3 regions of the Duganella sp. GW821-FHT07F09 genome follow, and region 3 is predicted to be linked to each of the others. Evidence: predicted binding sites of a transcription regulator. Region 3 holds the regulator's gene; each other region holds the start of a gene.
The links. The regulator HrcA, encoded in region 3, represses chaperone genes, less so after heat shock. The targets are predictions, from matches to a motif close to TTAGCACTCNNNNNNNNNGAGTGCTAA.

Region 1: groES (co-chaperone GroES) is a predicted target of HrcA. The motif match lies at 3,343-3,369, and genes of this name have one in related genera.
Region 2: rpoH (RNA polymerase sigma factor RpoH) is a predicted target of HrcA. The motif match lies at 3,182-3,208, and genes of this name have one in related genera.

The regions. Positions count from the first base shown of each region.
Region 1 is NZ_JBWKQJ010000001.1:1,079,782-1,085,507, reverse strand. Features, by position in the region: gene AC07P1_RS04970 (hypothetical protein) at 1-116, shown strand, start outside; gene AC07P1_RS04965 (hypothetical protein) at 126-617, opposite strand; gene AC07P1_RS04960 (cupin domain-containing protein) at 687-1,136, opposite strand; gene groL (chaperonin GroEL) at 1,258-2,907, opposite strand; gene groES (co-chaperone GroES) at 2,957-3,247, opposite strand; gene AC07P1_RS04945 (YdcF family protein) at 3,496-4,638, opposite strand; gene AC07P1_RS04940 (TonB-dependent receptor) at 4,644-5,726, opposite strand, start outside.
Region 2 is NZ_JBWKQJ010000010.1:238,050-243,775, forward strand. Features, by position in the region: gene ggt (gamma-glutamyltransferase) at 1-1,098, opposite strand, end outside; gene AC07P1_RS25305 (hypothetical protein) at 1,095-1,607, opposite strand; gene AC07P1_RS25310 (hypothetical protein) at 1,764-2,027, shown strand; gene rpoH (RNA polymerase sigma factor RpoH) at 2,165-3,058, opposite strand; gene ftsX (permease-like cell division protein FtsX) at 3,406-4,326, opposite strand; gene ftsE (cell division ATP-binding protein FtsE) at 4,323-4,979, opposite strand; gene ftsY (signal recognition particle-docking protein FtsY) at 5,003-5,726, opposite strand, start outside.
Region 3 is NZ_JBWKQJ010000012.1:69,712-75,437, reverse strand. Features, by position in the region: gene AC07P1_RS27245 (ExbD/TolR family protein) at 1-233, opposite strand, end outside; gene AC07P1_RS27240 (MotA/TolQ/ExbB proton channel family protein) at 260-946, opposite strand; gene dapB (4-hydroxy-tetrahydrodipicolinate reductase) at 943-1,752, opposite strand; gene AC07P1_RS27230 (outer membrane protein assembly factor BamE) at 1,763-2,413, opposite strand; gene fur (ferric iron uptake transcriptional regulator) at 2,707-3,135, shown strand; gene hrcA (heat-inducible transcriptional repressor HrcA) at 3,274-4,290, opposite strand; gene AC07P1_RS27215 (HAD family hydrolase) at 4,371-5,078, opposite strand; gene AC07P1_RS27210 (hypothetical protein) at 5,280-5,726, shown strand, end outside.

The DNA of each region.
Region 1 (5,726 bases), on a different contig from region 3:
CCGACAGATACATATGTGAGCTTGGCGTTGCGGACGATGAACTGATCGAGCGCGTGGAAGGATTAAGCCGAGATCGCGGTGACGAGCTGCTTCGACGGCTCCACAGCGAACAGTAACTTCGGCGCTTACGGCGCGTTGTGCCGTCGCAGATCCAGCCCCAGCGCAGCCCTGCGCAGGCGGCCGTTGCGGCGCACGTAGTCGAAGGCGCCGCGCGTGTCGTACATCAGCTGGTAGTGGTAATAGTTGATGTGCTCCAGCGCTGCGAATGCCAGCAAGCCGCACGACCACCACAGGTCTGCGGAGCCGCCACCGGTCAACGCGGTAAACACCACCACCCCGGAGACCGCCACGATGTTCGAATATTTAAAGACGCTGTACAGCGGCTGGAAATACGCGGGCAAGGGCTGACGCCGCACCGTCGACTGTAACTTCAGCTGCCAATACAGCATCCCCTGCAACAGGATGTAGACGACCATCGCCATGGCCGCGCCCCGCATGCCCCATGCCACCGGAGCGCCCGATGTTTCCCATACCATTGACAGGACGGTGGGCAAGGCCACGGCGGCGAATCCTTCGCCGTTGCGCAAATAGGTCATCCGGGCGCGTATCGTCTGCATGTGTTGGGCTTGCTGTTGCGGAATTGCCAACTCTATCACAGGCCGGACCGCAGCAGCCGTCGGCCGCCCTTACTTGGGCGCGCCGGCCGGCGCGGTGACCAGCACGTCGTCATCCTTGCTCCAGGCCGGCGATGTGATTGCGTAGAAGTCGAGCGGCACGCCTTTGCTGGCGCGGATCGAGCGCACGGTGCTTGGCTGGATGACGATGTACGAGCCCGGGCCTATCGTTTGCACGTGGCCGTCGGTCCAGATCTCGCCGGTTCCGCTGAGGACGAAGAACGATTCCTCGCCTTCCTTGTTATGGCTCCACGGGCTGGCCTTGCCCGGTTCCAGATGAAACAACGCGACGCTGACCTTGTCGCTGCGGGCACCGGCGGGCGCGGTCCTGCCGCTCAACTCGCGCAAGGTGACGCCTGGCGCGGCCGTGATGACGGGCAGGCTGGCTTGATCGATGACGGGCGGGGTTTGCGCCGATGCGAGGACTGGCAGGGCGGCGAACATCAGGGCAAGTGGTTTCATGGCTATCGGGGAAAAAGCGCGAGTGTAGCAGACGGCGGGCGCATAAAAAAAGCCAGCTTCCGAAGAAGCTGGCTTTTCCATGCAGCGAGGCTGGCTCGGCTTAAGCCGAGCCGGCCGGCAATTACATCATGCCGTCCATACCACCCATGCCGCCCATGCCACCCATACCGCCCATGCCGCCGCCGGCTGCCTTGTCTTCGGTGACTTCGGCGACCATGCAATCGGTGGTCAGCATCAGGCCGGCGATCGACGCTGCGTTTTGCAGTGCCGAACGGGTGACCTTGGCTGGATCCAGCACGCCCATTTCAACCATGTCGCCATAGGTGCCGTTGGCGGCGTTGTAACCGTAGTTACCCGTGCCTGCCAGAACCGCGGCAACGACGACCGAAGCTTCTTCGCCGGCGTTTTGCACGATCATGCGCAGTGGCTCTTCCATGGCGCGCAGAACGATCTTGATACCTGCGTCCTGGTCCGGGTTGTCGCCTTTGACGGTGATCGAAGCGCGGGCGCGCAGCAGGGCTACGCCGCCGCCTGGCACGATGCCTTCTTCCACTGCGGCGCGGGTAGCGTGCAGTGCATCTTCAACGCGGGCTTTCTTTTCTTTCATTTCAACTTCGGTGGCGGCACCGACTTTGATCACTGCAACGCCGCCGGCCAGTTTGGCCACGCGCTCTTGCAGTTTCTCACGGTCGTAGTCCGAGGTCGCTTCTTCGATCTGCACGCGGATTTGTTTGACGCGGCCTTCGATACCTTCGGCCTGGCCCGCACCGTCGATGACGATGGTGTTTTCCTTGCCGACTTCGATACGCTTGGCTTGGCCCAGCTCTTCCAGCGTGATTTTTTCCAGGGTCAGGCCGACTTCTTCAGCAACCACTTGACCGCCGGTCAGGATCGCGATGTCTTCCAGCATGGCCTTGCGACGGTCGCCGAAGCCCGGGGCCTTGACGGCGCAGGTTTTCAGGATGCCGCGGATGTTGTTCACAACCAGGGTCGCCAGTGCTTCGCCTTCGATGTCTTCGGCGATGATCAGCAGTGGACGGCCGGCTTTGGCGACTTGTTCCAGTACCGGCAGCAGATCGCGGATGTTCGAGATTTTCTTGTCGCACAGCAGGACGAATGGATTTTCCAGGATCGCGACTTGCTTCTCCGGGTTGTTGATGAAGTATGGCGACAGGTAGCCGCGGTCGAACTGCATACCTTCAACGATGTCCAGCTCGTCGTTCAGCGACTTGCCGTCTTCAACGGTGATGACGCCTTCCTTGCCGACTTTTTCCATCGCTTCAGCGATGCGCTCGCCGATCGATGCGTCCGAGTTGGCCGAGATCGAACCGACCTGGGCGATTTCCTTGGTGGTGGTGCAAGGACGGGCGATGATGGCGATCTGCTCGACGGTGGCGGCGACCGCCTTGTCGATGCCGCGCTTCAGGTCCATAGGGTTCATGCCGGCGGCAACGAACTTCATACCTTCGCGCACGATGGCCTGGGCCAGCACGGTGGCGGTGGTGGTGCCGTCGCCGGCGTTGTCGCTGGTGCGGGAAGCAACTTCCTTGACCATTTGCGCGCCCATGTTCTGCAGCTTGTCTTTCAGTTCGATTTCTTTAGCGACCGACACGCCGTCCTTGGTGACGGTAGGGGCGCCGAACGAACGTTCCAGCACGACGTTGCGGCCTTTCGGGCCCAGGGTGACTTTAACGGCGTTGGCCAGGATGTTGACGCCCTCGACCATTTTGGCGCGCGCTGCGTCGCCGAAGATTACTTCTTTAGCTGCCATGTTGTTTCTCCAGAATTAGGTGATGAGTGGAACCGCGTGCCAAGTAGATTTACTTGACGACGATTGCCATGATGTCTTCTTCGCGCATGACCATCAGTTCTTGACCGTCAACTTTGACGGTTTGGCCGGCGTATTTGCCGAACAGAACGCGGTCGCCTACTTTGACATCCAGCGGACGGACTTTGCCGTCTTCGAGAATCTTGCCATTGCCGACGGCGAGCACTTCGCCTTGATCCGGTTTTTCAGCGGCCGCATCAGGGATGATCAGGCCGGACGCAGTTTTGGTTTCCTGGTCGAGGCGTTTGACGATTACGCGATCGTTCAAAGGGCGAAGGTTCATACAAAACTCCTTAATTAGCATTGGTACAGTTTGTTGTTGTGCCGATCATGCCTAAATGCTCAGATTGCCACAACGGAAAGTTGTCGAGGGCGCTGTTAGCACTCTCTCGGAACGAGTGCCAATTATAGGGACGACCCAACCGTATTTCAAGGCGCATACCTTGAGAAGGCGCAAAAAAGAAGGGGAATGTTGTAAAGCTGACTACGAATCGGAACGCCGCGCCCTTGGCGCGCGGCGTTCCGAGGGGATCAGGGGTCCAGCGGGTCGGCCGGATCGATGCGCAGCGACTTGGCGGATGGCCGGAACGTCAGCTCGGTCGGCGACAGGCGCGCGCCGACGGTGCCCGGCAGGTAGCCCAGCTCCTTCAGGTTGCGCGAGGCGAACTCCTGGCTTTCGATGTAGCGGCTCTGGTTGGTGTAAGTGACGATCAGGCTGTCCTTGTCCAGCGGCGCGCCCATCGCGACCAGCCGGCGCGTCACGTTGCGCAGGTTGGTCGTGGTGTGGCGCGCATACGGCTCGATGATGATGGCCTCGGCCGGCACGCCGAAGCGTTCGATCAGCGCCTTGCGCATCTCCACCGCCTCCACGAAGCGCGTACCCTTCGGATGAACCGAGGCGCCGCTGAAGATGATGAACGGCGCCTCGCCGTCGGCGAAGCGCTTGGCCGCCAGCCGCACGTTCCACTTGCCGCGCGCGCTCAGCGCCATGCCCACGTTTTCCGGCCCGATGCCTGGAATGATGATCGCCGAATAGCGGTACAGTTTCCAGTCGATGATGCCCGAGCGGCCCAGCGCGCCGCCGTTGTGGGCCAGGTCCAGCGGCTCGAAGGCGACGGCGTCGGCGCGGTCGTTGGCGTCGAGCAGGGCGAGCGCCAGCGGCAAGCCGGGGTCCGGCGGCAGCACGGGATCGTCCTCGCCGGCCTTGGCCAGCGCCAGCGCGTCCTTGACGGCGGCGTTGAACAAGGTGCTGCCGGGCGTGTCGATCGGGCCGTCGACCAACGGATAGCGCGAGGCCAATCCTTGGCCGTACACCTGGATGATGCTGTTCAGTCCGCGCAGTTCGCGCGTCACCTGGGCCTGCGCGCCGTCGTCGGCCAGCGTGGATTTGCGCCATGCGGTGGCGGGCACCTTCGCGGCCCGGGACGCGAAGTCGTTGATTTCGGCGTCGGTCCACAGGCTCGCGCCCAGCACGCAGGCGGTGTCCTGCTGGCAGGCGTCGATGCGCGCGCGGCGCGCGGCCGGCGCCGTGACGGCGGGCCGGGCGGCGCCCAGGTCCACCAGCGCGGGGAACAATTGATTGGCCAGCAGCGCCCAGTGCTTGTCGCGCACCGGGGCGGCCTGCGCCTGCTGGATCATGAGCAGGGAAACGGCGATCAGGGTTTTCTTGAACATCGCGCTCACCATGCCTTGCTCAATATCAGACGGGCGCTGCGGCCGAATACCGGACGTCCGTAAATCGCTTCCTTGGTACCCTGTCCGGCCAGCGCATCGGTACGGGTGTTGCCTTCGGTGATGCCCTTGGCGTTGGTCAGGTTGTCGCCGACGATCTGCAACCGCCAGTCGCCCTGGCTGACCGAGAAGCCGGCGCCGATCGAGTGATAAGCCGGCATCGCGGTGGCCTCGAAGAAGTCGACGTAGCGCTTGCCCGTGTAGGCATAGCTGCCGTACAGCTCGACCAGCTTGTCGCCGACGTTGAAATTGAAGTTGGGACGGATATTGCCGAACACCTTGGGCTCGCGGATGATCTGGTTGCCGACCACCCTGGACGGATCGGCGCCGGTGGCGCTGACGAAGTTGCGGTATTGCGGGTCCTGGACGGTCAGCGAGCCATTGATGGAGAAGCGCTCCGTCAGGTGCCAGGCGCCGTCGAACTCGGCGCCGCGCACCACCGCCTTGCCGAAGAACGGCACGGTCTGGTCGTTGCGCCCCGTGACCGGGTTGAAGGCCGTGAACGAGGCGTTGAGCGGATCGAATTGCGTGTAGAAGCCGGTCACGTACAGGTAGGAGCGGCCCGCGGCCATCTTGAAGCCCACTTCATACTGGTCCGCCTTGGTGGTCAGCACCAGCGGATCGACCGAGGAGGCCACCTGCATCGATGGCGGCACCTCCAGGTGCGACACCCGCGCGTAGCCGCCGAAGCGCTGCGAGAAGTCGTAGTTGGCGCCGAGCGTCCAGTTGACGGTGTTGAAGTTGTACTTGTGCTCCTGCCGTGCGCCGGTGAAAGCGCGCGTGGTGTCGTCGGCCAGGGTGGCCGCGTCGCCCAGGTTGAGCTGCTTGGTCAGCAAGGCGTAGCCGTCGTAGTGATAGCGTTCCTTGCGCACGCCGCCGTCGAGGCGCAGGCCGTCGAACACTTCCCACGTGTCGTTCAGATAGAGCGCGCCCATTTTGGCGTCGACATCGCCCTGGTTCAGGGTGGTGGTGTAGCGCAGCACGCCGTTGTCGGTGACCGAGCCGAGCACCGCGCCGGAGGCCGAATAGGC
Region 2 (5,726 bases), on a different contig from region 3:
CGCCGGATCGATCTGCTGGCGGCGCAGCGCGGCGTAGTCCTTGCTCAGCAGGCCGGCGACCGGCGCCTCGACATATTCCGGATCGGCCAGATAGGCGTTGCGGTCGGCGAAGGCCAGGCGGCTCGCCTCCAGATACAGGTGTTCGGCCTGCGCGCGCGGCATCGCTTTCAGGTCGTAGCCTTCGAGGATGTTGAGCGCCTCGGCGATGGCGATGCCGCCCGAACCGGGCAACGGCATGCCGTAGATGTCGTAGCCGCGATAGGTGCTGTGCACCGGCTGCCGCAGGCGCGCTTCGTAGTTGGCCAGATCGGCCAGGGTCATGTTGCCGCCCCGGACCCGCACGCCGGGCGCCGTAGCCGGCCGGTTGACCGCGTCGACCACGGCGCGCGCCATTTTGCCCGAGTAGAAAGCCTTGACGCCGCCGGCGGCCAGTTCGCGATACGCCTTGGCCAGGCCGGGATTGCGCAGCGTGCCGCCGGCCGCGATGGCCTCGCCGTTTTTCAGGTACAGCGCGGCGGTGGCCGGGAACATGCCGAACTTGGTTTTGTTTTCCCCCGCCATGCGCGAGAAATTCTCGCTGACTTCGAAGCCGTTGGTGGCGACCGCGATGGCCGGCGCCAGCACCTGCTTGAACGACATCGAGCCGTAGCGGTCCAGCGCCTCGTGCCAGCCGCGCACCGTGCCCGGCACGCCGACCGACATGCCGCTGTCGCGCACGGTCTCGAACTTCATCGGCGCGCCGTTATCCTGGAACACGGTGGGCGTGAAGCCGGCCGGCGCCGTTTCGCGATGGTCGATGGTGATGACGCGCTTGTCCTTGGCCAGGTAGATCACCATGAAGCCGCCGCCGCCGATGCCGCAGCTGAACGGATCGGTTACGCCCAGGGTGGCGGCGGCCGCGACGGCGGCGTCGATGGCGTTGCCGCCCTGGTTGAGGATGGCGAGCGCCGCTTTCGACGCCGGCTCGCTGATCGTGGCGACGGCGCCGCCGGTGCCGGTGGCGACCGGGGTTTTGGTCCATGCCGCGGACGGCAGGACCAGGGTGACGATAACGGAGTAGAGGAGGACGGTGCGGGCGGGACGGGTTGGAGGTGTCATAAGGGGCGCGGTGTCGGGTCCGAGGGTGGCGTGTTGCTCACTCTCAAGCTTACCCGATAATCCGGCGCCGGTTCATTTTTGGCGGGCACCGCTTGCGGCTCTACGCCGGCCAGGGCGAAGGTCAGGCCGTCCTGGGTCACGCTCTGTTTGCCGTTGGGCATGCTGTCCGACAGCACGAAGTTGCTGGTCGTGCCATCCGCCTTGGTCAGGGTGAAGCTGTAGCTGATATAGCCGGCCCAGACGCAGACGGCGCCGACGCGGCAGCGGCTGTCGTTGACGCGCTCGAGCTTGACGGTGGGCGCGGTGGCGCCGCCGGCGATGCCCTGGGTGGCGGCCGGGGCGATGACGGCGCTGGCGCCTTGTTGCAGCACGTAAGTTGTGTTGAACGGTTTGTTGGCGGTGGCGCCGGCCGTGGCGCGGCTGTTGGCGGTGCCGCAGGCGTACAGCATGGCCATGACGCCTATTAGCAAGGGCAGAACGATCAGCTGCCGCAGTATTGTCTTGATCATGTGCGACCTCTTGAATGCAAAGTGGCCGTTAGCTTAGCAAAAGTATCATTTTGACGGCGCACGAACCGCATGCCGCCGTGGTTTGCTCAAATAGGGCCACGCGGGGTGGATAAGCTGCGTAGAATGTCTGCTCTGAATTATTTTTGGATTAAAGACATGAAAAAAACTGGCCTGGCGAAGAGTGATGCCAAAAAATTGATGGGCAAGATGGCCGGGCCGAGCGCGGCGACCTTCGGCAAAGTGGCCGAGGTGGTCGACAAGCGCGAGCAGCGCCGGCGCGATCAGGCGGCCGGTTTGGTGCCGTTCGCGGTCAAGCTGAATGGCGAGTTGGTGGCGCAGCTGAATGCGCAGGCTGCCGATCGCGGTGTGGATATGAACCAGTTGGTGGCGGAGTTGCTGGCCAAGGGGCTGGCGGCTTAAGTCCTTGGCGGCGCTTGGCGGCTTACGGCGTGCCGCCTGATCCGCCCTGCGTGTCTCTGTGGCAAATTTATGCCGCCTAATAAAAATGCCGCGCGGTTCGCACCGCGCGGCATTTTTTGTGCTCCAGCCCGTTACGTTTACACGTAGGCGGCCAGCGAGCCTTTCATTTTCTTCAGCGCGGCCGATTCGATCTGGCGGATGCGCTCCGCCGATACGCCGAACTCGTCGGCCAGCGTGTGCAGGGTGGCGCCGGAGCCGTCGTCGTTGGCCAGCCAGCGCGCTTCGACGATGCGGCGCGAACGTGGATCGAGCTTGCCCAGCGCCTGTTCCAGACCTTCCGATTGCAGGCGGGTGACTTGTTCCGCTTCCAGCACGCGGGTCGGCTCGCTCTGCTCGGACGACAGGTAGGCGATCGGGGCGAACTTGTCGTCCTCGTCGTCGTTCGGCGATTCCAGCGCGATGTCGCGACCGCTCAGACGGGTTTCCATCTCGATCACTTCTTCGCGTTTGACATCCAGCAGCTTGGCCAGGCTGTCGATCTGCGCCGGGCTCATCGCGTCCAGGCCGGTCTTGTGGCTGCGCAGGTTGAAGAACAGCTTGCGCTGCGCCTTCGTCGTCGCGACTTTGACCAGGCGCCAGTTTTTCAGGATGTACTCGTGCATCTCGGCCTTGATCCAGTGCATCGCGTACGACACCAGGCGTACGCCCTGGTCCGGGTCGAAACGCTTGACGGCTTTCATCAGGCCGATATTGCCTTCCTGGATCAGGTCGGCGTGCGGCAGGCCGTAGCCCAGATAGCCACGGGCGATCGATACCACCAGGCGCAGGTGCGACAACACCAGCTCCTGCGCGGCGCCCAGGTCGTTGTTGTCCTTGAGGCGCTTGGCCAGCGAGATTTCATCGTCGTGCGTCAGCATCGGCAGGCGATTGACGGCGGAAATATAGGCGTCCAGGTTCCCCAGGTTGCCAGTGAACCCGAGTCCTAAAGCGCCCTTGTTGGTGGGGACCAACGCGGCAGGTGCGGACATCATAGTCATTTTCATTCCTTCGCTCGAAATTGCCAAGTCTCGTAGTGCCCAGAGGGCCACAAAGACAGAAAATATTGCTTAATTACCATTTCTGCGGAGTGTTATGAACTCTGCAGTTTTCATATATTAGCACTCTCCTCGGTTGAGTGCCAATCACCTTATTTTTATCGCCACGATAGTGAAAATACTATCGGGTTGGTATGAATAATGGCTTTTGATAAATCAAGCATGCGCCACGGAGCTTAGGCCTGACTTAATGGTGGTTCGGGGAGATGATTGCATGATAGGCGGGCGCGACGACCGTTTCCGTGCGCGAACGCACGGAAAGGCCGACGGAATTAACTCAGCAATTAATTCAGGCGGGACAGGTGGCGCTGCACCGACAGCAGCGCGGCGATCAGGCCGAGGCCGGCAGACAGGGCCAGCAGGCAGGCCATCATCACCGGTTGCAGCGGCGCGAGCTGGAATTCGGACGCATACAACCTTGCAAATTCGGCAATCGCGGTGTTCAACGGGCGCAGCGCCAGCGCCACGGCGCCCAGCGCCAGTCCGCCGGCGCACAGTCCCAGCAGTGCGCCGGTGTAATAGAAGGGCCGGTGGATGAAGCTGTCGGTCGCGCCGATCAGCTTGGACACCAGGATTTCCTCCCGCTGCGTCATTACCTGCAGGCGGATGGTGTTGAAGATGACGGCCACCACCACCGTGCCGAGGGTGACCGCCAGCAACAGCAGTCCCAGGTGCAAAATATTCAGCAGCGCGGCCAGCCGCTTGACCCAAGCCGAATCGACCTGCACCGTGTCGACGCCGGGCAGGGCGCGGATCTGCTCGGCCAACTGGTCGACGTCGCCGCCGGACTGCGCCAGACGGAAGGCGTCCAGTTTGAGCACATAGCTGTCCGGCAGCGGATTTTCGCCCAGCGTGGTCAGCACGTCGGCCAGGCCGCTTTTCTCGCGCATGCTTTCCAGCGCTTTTTCACGCGAGGTGAAGATGATCTTGGCTTGCTTGTCCGGCAAGGTCTGGCGCAGCTGCACGGCCAGCGCCTCGGCCTGGTCGCGCGGCGTTTCCTGTTTGACGAAGACGCTGATTTCCGGATCGACCGACAATTGCTCGGACATCGGACGCACATTGTCGAGCAGGGTCACGCCCGTGAACGGCAGGGCCAGCGCGATCGCCACCACGATGATGTTGAACAGGAAACTGCCCGGCGAACGGCGCAGATGGACCAGCGCGGCGGACAGCGCGTAACGGTGTTGGCGGAACCAGTACGTCATGCCGCCACCTCCAGTTGACCCTGGTTAAGATGGATGACGCGCGCGGCCGCGTCGAGCATCTGCTCGTCGTGGCTGGAAATGAGGCAGGTGACGCCGACCGAATGGAAGGCCTTGAGCGCGTCGAGCACCTTGTTGGCGCTGGCACGGTCGAGGTTGGCGGTCGGTTCGTCGGCCAGGATCACTTGCGGCCGGTTGACGATGGCGCGCGCGATCGACACGCGCTGCTGCTCGCCGCCGGACAGGGCCAGCGGTTGCGAGTTGGCGCGGTCGGCCAGGCCGACCTTGTCGAGCGCGGCGCGGGCGCGTTGTTCGGCCTGGTGGTGCGAGGCGCCCGTCACCAGCAGCGGCAACATGACGTTGGCAAGGATGGTGCGGTCGTTGAGCAGGCGTTGTTGCTGGAAGATCAGACCGAGATTGCGGCGCAGAAACGGCACGGCGGCCGGCTTGATGCGGGCGATATCCTGGCCGTTGACGATGACGTGGCCGGACGTGGGCCGCTCGATGGCGGCGATCATCTTCAACAGCGTGGATTTGCCGGCGCCCGAGGGGCCGGCAAGAAACACCAGTTCGCCTTTTTCTACCGTGAGCGAGATGTCGCGCAGCGCCATCGCGTCGGGGGAGTATTGTTTCGAGACGTTCCGGAATTCGATCATGTAATGGGGGTTATCCGAGCAAATTAGGGGAGCAAAGCGTCGACGAACTCGGCGGCCACGAACGGCTGCAGGTCTTCGATTTTTTCGCCGATGCCGATGAAATACACCGGCACCGGGCGCGCGCGGGCGATCGCCGCCAGCACGCCGCCCTTGGCGGTGCCGTCCAGTTTGGTGATCACCAGGCCGGTCAGCTTCAGGGCGTCGTCGAAAGCTTTCACTTGCGCCAACGCATTTTGCCCGGTATTGCCGTCGATAACCAGCAGCGTTTCGTGCGGTGCGCCGTCCATGCCCTTGCCGATGACGCGCTGCACCTTCTTCAACTCTTCCATCAGGTGCAGCTGGGTCGGCAGGCGGCCGGCGGTGTCGATCATGACCACGTCCAGGCCGCGCGCCTTGCCGGACTGCACGGCGTCGAACGACACGGCGGCCGGGTCGCCCGACGCTTGCGAGATGACGGTAATGTTGTTGCGCTGGCCCCAGACCATCAATTGCTCGCGGGCGGCGGCGCGGAAGGTGTCGCCGGCGGCCAGCAGCACCGATTGGCCGTTCGATTGCATGTGCTTGGCCAGCTTGCCGATGGTGGTGGTCTTGCCGGCGCCGTTGACGCCGGCGATCATCATCACCATCGGCTGATGGCGGCCCAGTTCGAATGGACGCTGGAGCGGGGTCAGCAGCTCGACCATCAACTGCTTGAGCGCGGTCTTGACGGCGGCGGCGTCGAGCAGCTTGTCGTCCTTGACCTTTTGC
Region 3 (5,726 bases):
CAGAAGATCTTGCCCTTGCCGTCGATGGCCAAGGTGACGGTGGCCGCCTCGGCCTGCTGCTGGCTGGTGGGCGCCTGCGCCTTCGGCAGGTCGAGCTTGACCGCGCTGGTGAACATCGGCGCGCCCAGGATGAAGATCACCAGCAGCACCAGCATCACGTCGACCATCGGCGTGACGTTGATGTCGGCCATCGGCCCCGGCTGGCGGTGGTGGTTGAATGCGCCAAAGCTCATGCTTGCTCCCGGCTCAAATTGAACAGTTATTTGCCGGCGCGCGCGCCGGTGGTCAGATAGGCGTGCAGGTCGTGCGCGAACGCGTCCAGCTCCGCCAGGGTCAGGCGGTTGACGCGGTTGAAGGCGTTAAACGCCAGCACCGCCGGAATCGCCACCGTCAGGCCGATGGCGGTCATGACCAGCGCCTCGCCGACCGGGCCGGCCACTTTGTCGATTTGCACGGTGCCGCTGGCCGAGACATTGGCCAGCGCGTGGTAAATGCCCCAGACGGTGCCCAGCAGGCCGACGAACGGCGCGGTCGCGCCGATCGACGCCAGCACGGTCAGGCCGCCTTCGAGGCGGTTGGTCGAGCGCTGGATCGCCACCCGCAGCACGCGCGTGACTTGCGCGGCGCGGTCCATCTCGCCGCCCAGCGACGGCCGTTCGGCCACCTTGATTTGCGCCGCGCCCTGCTGCGCCAGCGGCAGGTAGATTTTTTCCGGGTCGGCCAGTTCCAGCGCGGCCACGCCGTCCCCCATCGTCGGCGCTTCCCAGAAGGCCTGCACGGCCGGGGAGCTGCGGCGCACGCGCCAGGCCGCGAAGGCCTTCGACAGGATGAAGAACCAGCTCACCAGCGACATCGCCAGCAGCACGAACGCCACCGCGTGGCTGATGCCGTCGCCCTGCTCCCAGTAATGGGCCAGGGTGAACTGGTTGGCGACGGCGGGCGTCATCCGTTCAGCGACAGCACGTCATACATGTCGAACAAACCGGTCGGCTTGTCGGCCAGGAAGCGGCAGGCGCGCAGCGCGCCGTGCGCGTAGGTCGCGCGGCTGCTCGATTTGTGGCTGATTTCGATGCGCTCGCCGATGCCGGCAAACAGCACGGTGTGGTCGCCGACGATGTCGCCGCCACGGATGGTGGCAAAGCCGATCGACGACGGATCGCGCTCGCCGGTGACGCCTTCGCGCGCGTAGACGGCGCACTCTTTCAAGTCGCGGCCCAGCGCGCCGGCGATCACTTCGCCCATCTTCAGGGCGGTGCCGGACGGCGCGTCGACCTTGAAGCGGTGGTGCGCCTCGATCACTTCGATGTCGTAGCCGTTCGACAGCGCCTTGGCGGCCTGCTCGAGCAGCTTCATCGTGACATTGACGCCGACGCTGAAGTTGGGCGAGAACACGATCGCGGTCTTCTTGGCCGCTTCGGCGATGGCGGCCTTGCCGGCGTCGTCGAAACCGGTGGTGCCGATGACCAGTTTGATGCCGTGCTCGGCGCAGTAGGCCAGATGCTCCAGCGTGCCCTCGGGACGGGTGAAGTCGATCAGGTACTGGGCGCCGGCCAAGCCTTGCGCCAGGTCCGACTGCACCAGCACGCCGCCCGGCTTGCCGAGGAAGGCGGCGGCGTCGCCGCCGACGCCGGCCGAACCGGCGCGGTCCAGGGCGCCGGCCAGGCGCGCGTCCGGCGCGTTCTCGACGGCTTCGATCAGGATGCGGCCCATGCGGCCACTGGCGCCGGCGATGGCGATATTCATTGCGGTCATGCGTGCTTCCTTATTTGTTCTGGTTGCCCACCGTGACGCCAACCGGCGCGGGCGCGGCGTTGTCGGTCCCCGTCGTCGGAGGCGGCGCCGTCGGCGACGGCTTGTTCTCCGGCGCGTCCGGGTTTTTCTTGATCTTCGGCGCCGGGCCGGCGATGCGGGCGATGTATTCTTTCTCGGTCGGCAGGTTGCCGCCTTCCCAGCGCGCGACCTTGCCGTCGTTGTCGAAGAAGACGATGACGCGGCTGGTGGTGACTTCGCCGTTGCCCTTGGCCATGCGGAACGCGTAGTCCCAGCGGTTGGCGTGGAACGGATCGGTCAGCAGCGCGGTGCCGAAGATGAAGCGGACCTGGTCGCGCGTCATGCCAACTTTCAACTGCGCCAACATTTCCTCGGATACAAAGTTGCCTTGCTGAATATCAGGACGGTATGGCGAGAAGAACCACATGAACTTTTGCAGCGGGGTGATGGTGGTCGTTTGCGCGCCCTTGCTGGCGTCCAGGGTGATCCCGGTTTCCTTGACCTGGTTCGATTTCTCGCCCAAGGTGGTGTTGGAAGCACAGCCGCCGGCGGCCAGCGCGACGCAGACGGCGCCTGCGAGCAACGGAGCACGGCGGGTAAAACGGTGCGACAAAGACTGCAATAAAGCCGGGGTGACGCGCATAAGTGTCCTCAATCTGGTCGAGCGGAAATGCCGAAAAACGCTATATCATAAAGCACATGGTGCGAGATGGGGCCGCGCGGGCACGCGAAGTGACAGCATTATCCTGTAAAACCCGGGATATGTCCTTGTTTTGCAAGGCGCAAGTGTAAATGTTTGCAAACGCGGTCCGCCCGCCGATGCCGCAATAAGGGCCGCGATAAAGGCCGCAATAAGTGGAGGCAATGAGTGCGGCGCGGCGCGGAGTGCGTTAAACTGTGGGCTAGCTATCGCCAACCAGAATAAGAGTGTCCAACATGGGTAACAATCCAACCGATCTGAAGGCCAGCGGCCTCAAAGCCACCCTGCCTCGCCTTAAAATCCTGGACATCTTCCAGAACAGCGACGTCCGCCACCTGACGGCCGAGGATGTCTACAAGATCCTGCTGGCCGACAATATGGACGTCGGCCTGGCCACCGTCTACCGCGTGCTGACCCAGTTCGAACAGGCCGGCCTGCTGAACCGCAACCACTTTGAAACCGGCAAGGCCATCTTCGAGCTCAACGAGGGATCGCACCACGACCACCTGGTGTGCCTGGACTGCGGCCGGGTAGAGGAGTTCTTCGACGAAGAGATCGAAACGCGCCAGCAGATGGTCGCCAAGGAGCGCGGCTTCAAGATCGCCGAGCACGCGCTGGCGATTTATGGCAATTGCATCAAGACGGCCTGCCCGCACCGGCCGTAATCGCCGCGTAAAACCACGAAAACACGTAGGGCGGATTAGGCGGCACGCCGTAATCGGCCATCTTTGAGCCGCCGGCATGCATGCATGGCCGATTACGCTGCGCTAATCCGCCCTACGTGGTCAGATACGCTATCGGTGTCAATTATGACTCAGGGCGTTCGACAACAACTTGGCCGTGATATCGACGATCGGTATCACGCGCTCATAGGCCATGCGGGTGGGGCCGATCACCCCCAGGGTGCCGACGATCTTGCCGTTGGCCATGTACGGCGCGGTCACCACGCTCATCTCGTCCATCGGCACCAGGCTCGATTCTCCGCCGATATAAATCTGCACACCGCTGGCCTTGCTCGACACGTCGAGCAGCTGCATCAAGCCCGTCTTTTGCTCGAACATGTCGAACATCTGCCGCAGCGACGTCATGTTCGACGACAAATCGCTCACCGACAGCAGGTTGCGCTCGCCGGCGATGACCATGTCGTCCGAGTTGTCCGCCATCGCCTCGCTGCCCGCCTCCACCGCCGCCTGCATCAGCCGGCCCATGTCGTCGCGCAATTGGCGTACCTCGGTCTGCAATCGCGTGTGCACCTCGTCGAAGGCCAGGCCGCCGTAGTTCTGGTTGATGTAGTTGGCCGACTGGATCAGCTGCGTGGGGCTGTAATCGACATCGGTCAGCAGCAGGCGGTTTTGCACGTCGCCGGTGGGGCCGACGATCACCAGCAGGATGCGCTTCTCCCCCAGCCGCAGGAATTCGATCTGCTGGAACACCGATTCGCGGCGCGGGCTGAGCACCACGCCGGCGAACTGCGACAGCGACGACAGCATCTGCGCCGCGTTGGAAATCATTTTCTGCGGCTGCGGCGCTTGCAGGCGCATGCGGCCCTCGACCGATTGCTCGTCCAGATGTTGCACCGTCAGCAAGGTATCGACAAAGATACGGTAGCCGCGCGGCGTCGGCACCCGGCCGGCCGAGGTGTGCGGGCTGGCGACATAGCCGAGCTCCTCGAGGTCGGCCATGATGTTGCGGATCGTCGCCGGCGACAGGTCAAGGCCGGAGATCTTGGAGAGCGCGCGCGAGCCGACCGGCTGGCCGTCCGCGATATAGCGTTCCACCAGGGCTTTGAGCAGGGTTTGAGCGCGTGTGTCGAGTTGCATACTGTATATCTTATTTGCCGAGAGTTGCCGTATTTGTCTATTATGCACGCTCCGCGCCGGCCGGGGGCTGTCGTGTGACATCAATCACCCAGTTGTTGCCTCACCCATGCCAGCAGCGCGTGGAAATCGGCGCAAATGGCGTCCGGCGCGATGCCGGCGTCGAGGTGGGCGGTGCTGCCGGTGCGGTTCATCCACACCGCCCGCATGCCCACCGCCTGCGCGCCGCGCACGTCCAGGCGCAGGTCGTCGCCGACATAGACCGCGTCGGCCGGCGCCACGCCCATCGCCTCGCAGGCGGCCAGGAAGATGGACGGGTCGGGCTTGGCGACGCCGAAGCGGGCCGAGGCCAGCGCCACCTCGAAATGGTGGTGCAGGCCGATGACTTCAAGGTCGGCGTTGCCGTTGGTGATCACGCCCAGCCGCAGCATGCCGCCCAGCTCGGCGAGCACGGGCGCCACGTCGTCGAACAGGGTGACAGCGTTGCGCAGCACGTTGAAGTGTTGCATCGCGCCGTCGATGTGGGCCGTGTCCTCGCCGGTCTCGGCGAACACCGCCTCGAGCGCGACACGGCGCAGCCGGTACAGGTCGGCCGTCAGCTCCGGCTGTTTTTCCAGCAGCGCCAGGCGCAGCGCGCGCAGCGCCTCGACCGAATACTTGCCGGTGACGGCCGGCGCGCGCTCGGCCAGCCAGGCATGCCAGCCGGTTTCGGCCGCAGCGATGACCGGGCCGATCGGCCACAGGGTGTCGTCCAGATCGAACAGCAGGGCTTGCGGTGGGCGTGGTGTCATGGGCGGAAAAAATAAGTGGACTCCGGGCTATTGTCGCACCGATCGGGCGCCGTCGCCGTGCGCGTCCCGACGCGTCCCTAACAAGCTGTTACATCCATTGGGGGCACTGGTGTTACCAAATGCACTAAAATACGGGGCAAATCCGTGTAAGATGCTGCACCCGTGCGTGCTGCCGGCCCTATTCGTTTTGGAGAAGATTTTATGAAAAGTGTGTATCCGCGTGCGGGCCTGGCCCTGCTGTGTGCCGTGATTCTGAGCGCCTGCGGCGGCGGCAATGACGGTAACCTGCAACTGGCGGGCAGCATCAACGGCCTGACCAAGCCCGGCCTGGTGCTGATCAACAAGAACACCGGCGAAAAACTGACCGTCGCCAGCGGCGCGAACAGCTTCCTTTTCACCCGCTACCTGGCGACCGACGAGAATTTCAACGTCGACATCGACACGCAGCCAACCGGCGCCAAATGCATCGCCACGGACAACATCAACAAGGCCAACGTCTTCACGTCCGTCCGCGTGCAGATCAGCTGCCAGGTCAACCCCTGGGTGCTCGGCGGCGTGGTGAAGGGCCTGGCCGACGACGGCGTGGCCGGCAACACCGACGGCGTAACCCTGGCCAACGGACCGGACACCGTGTATGTCGCGCCATCG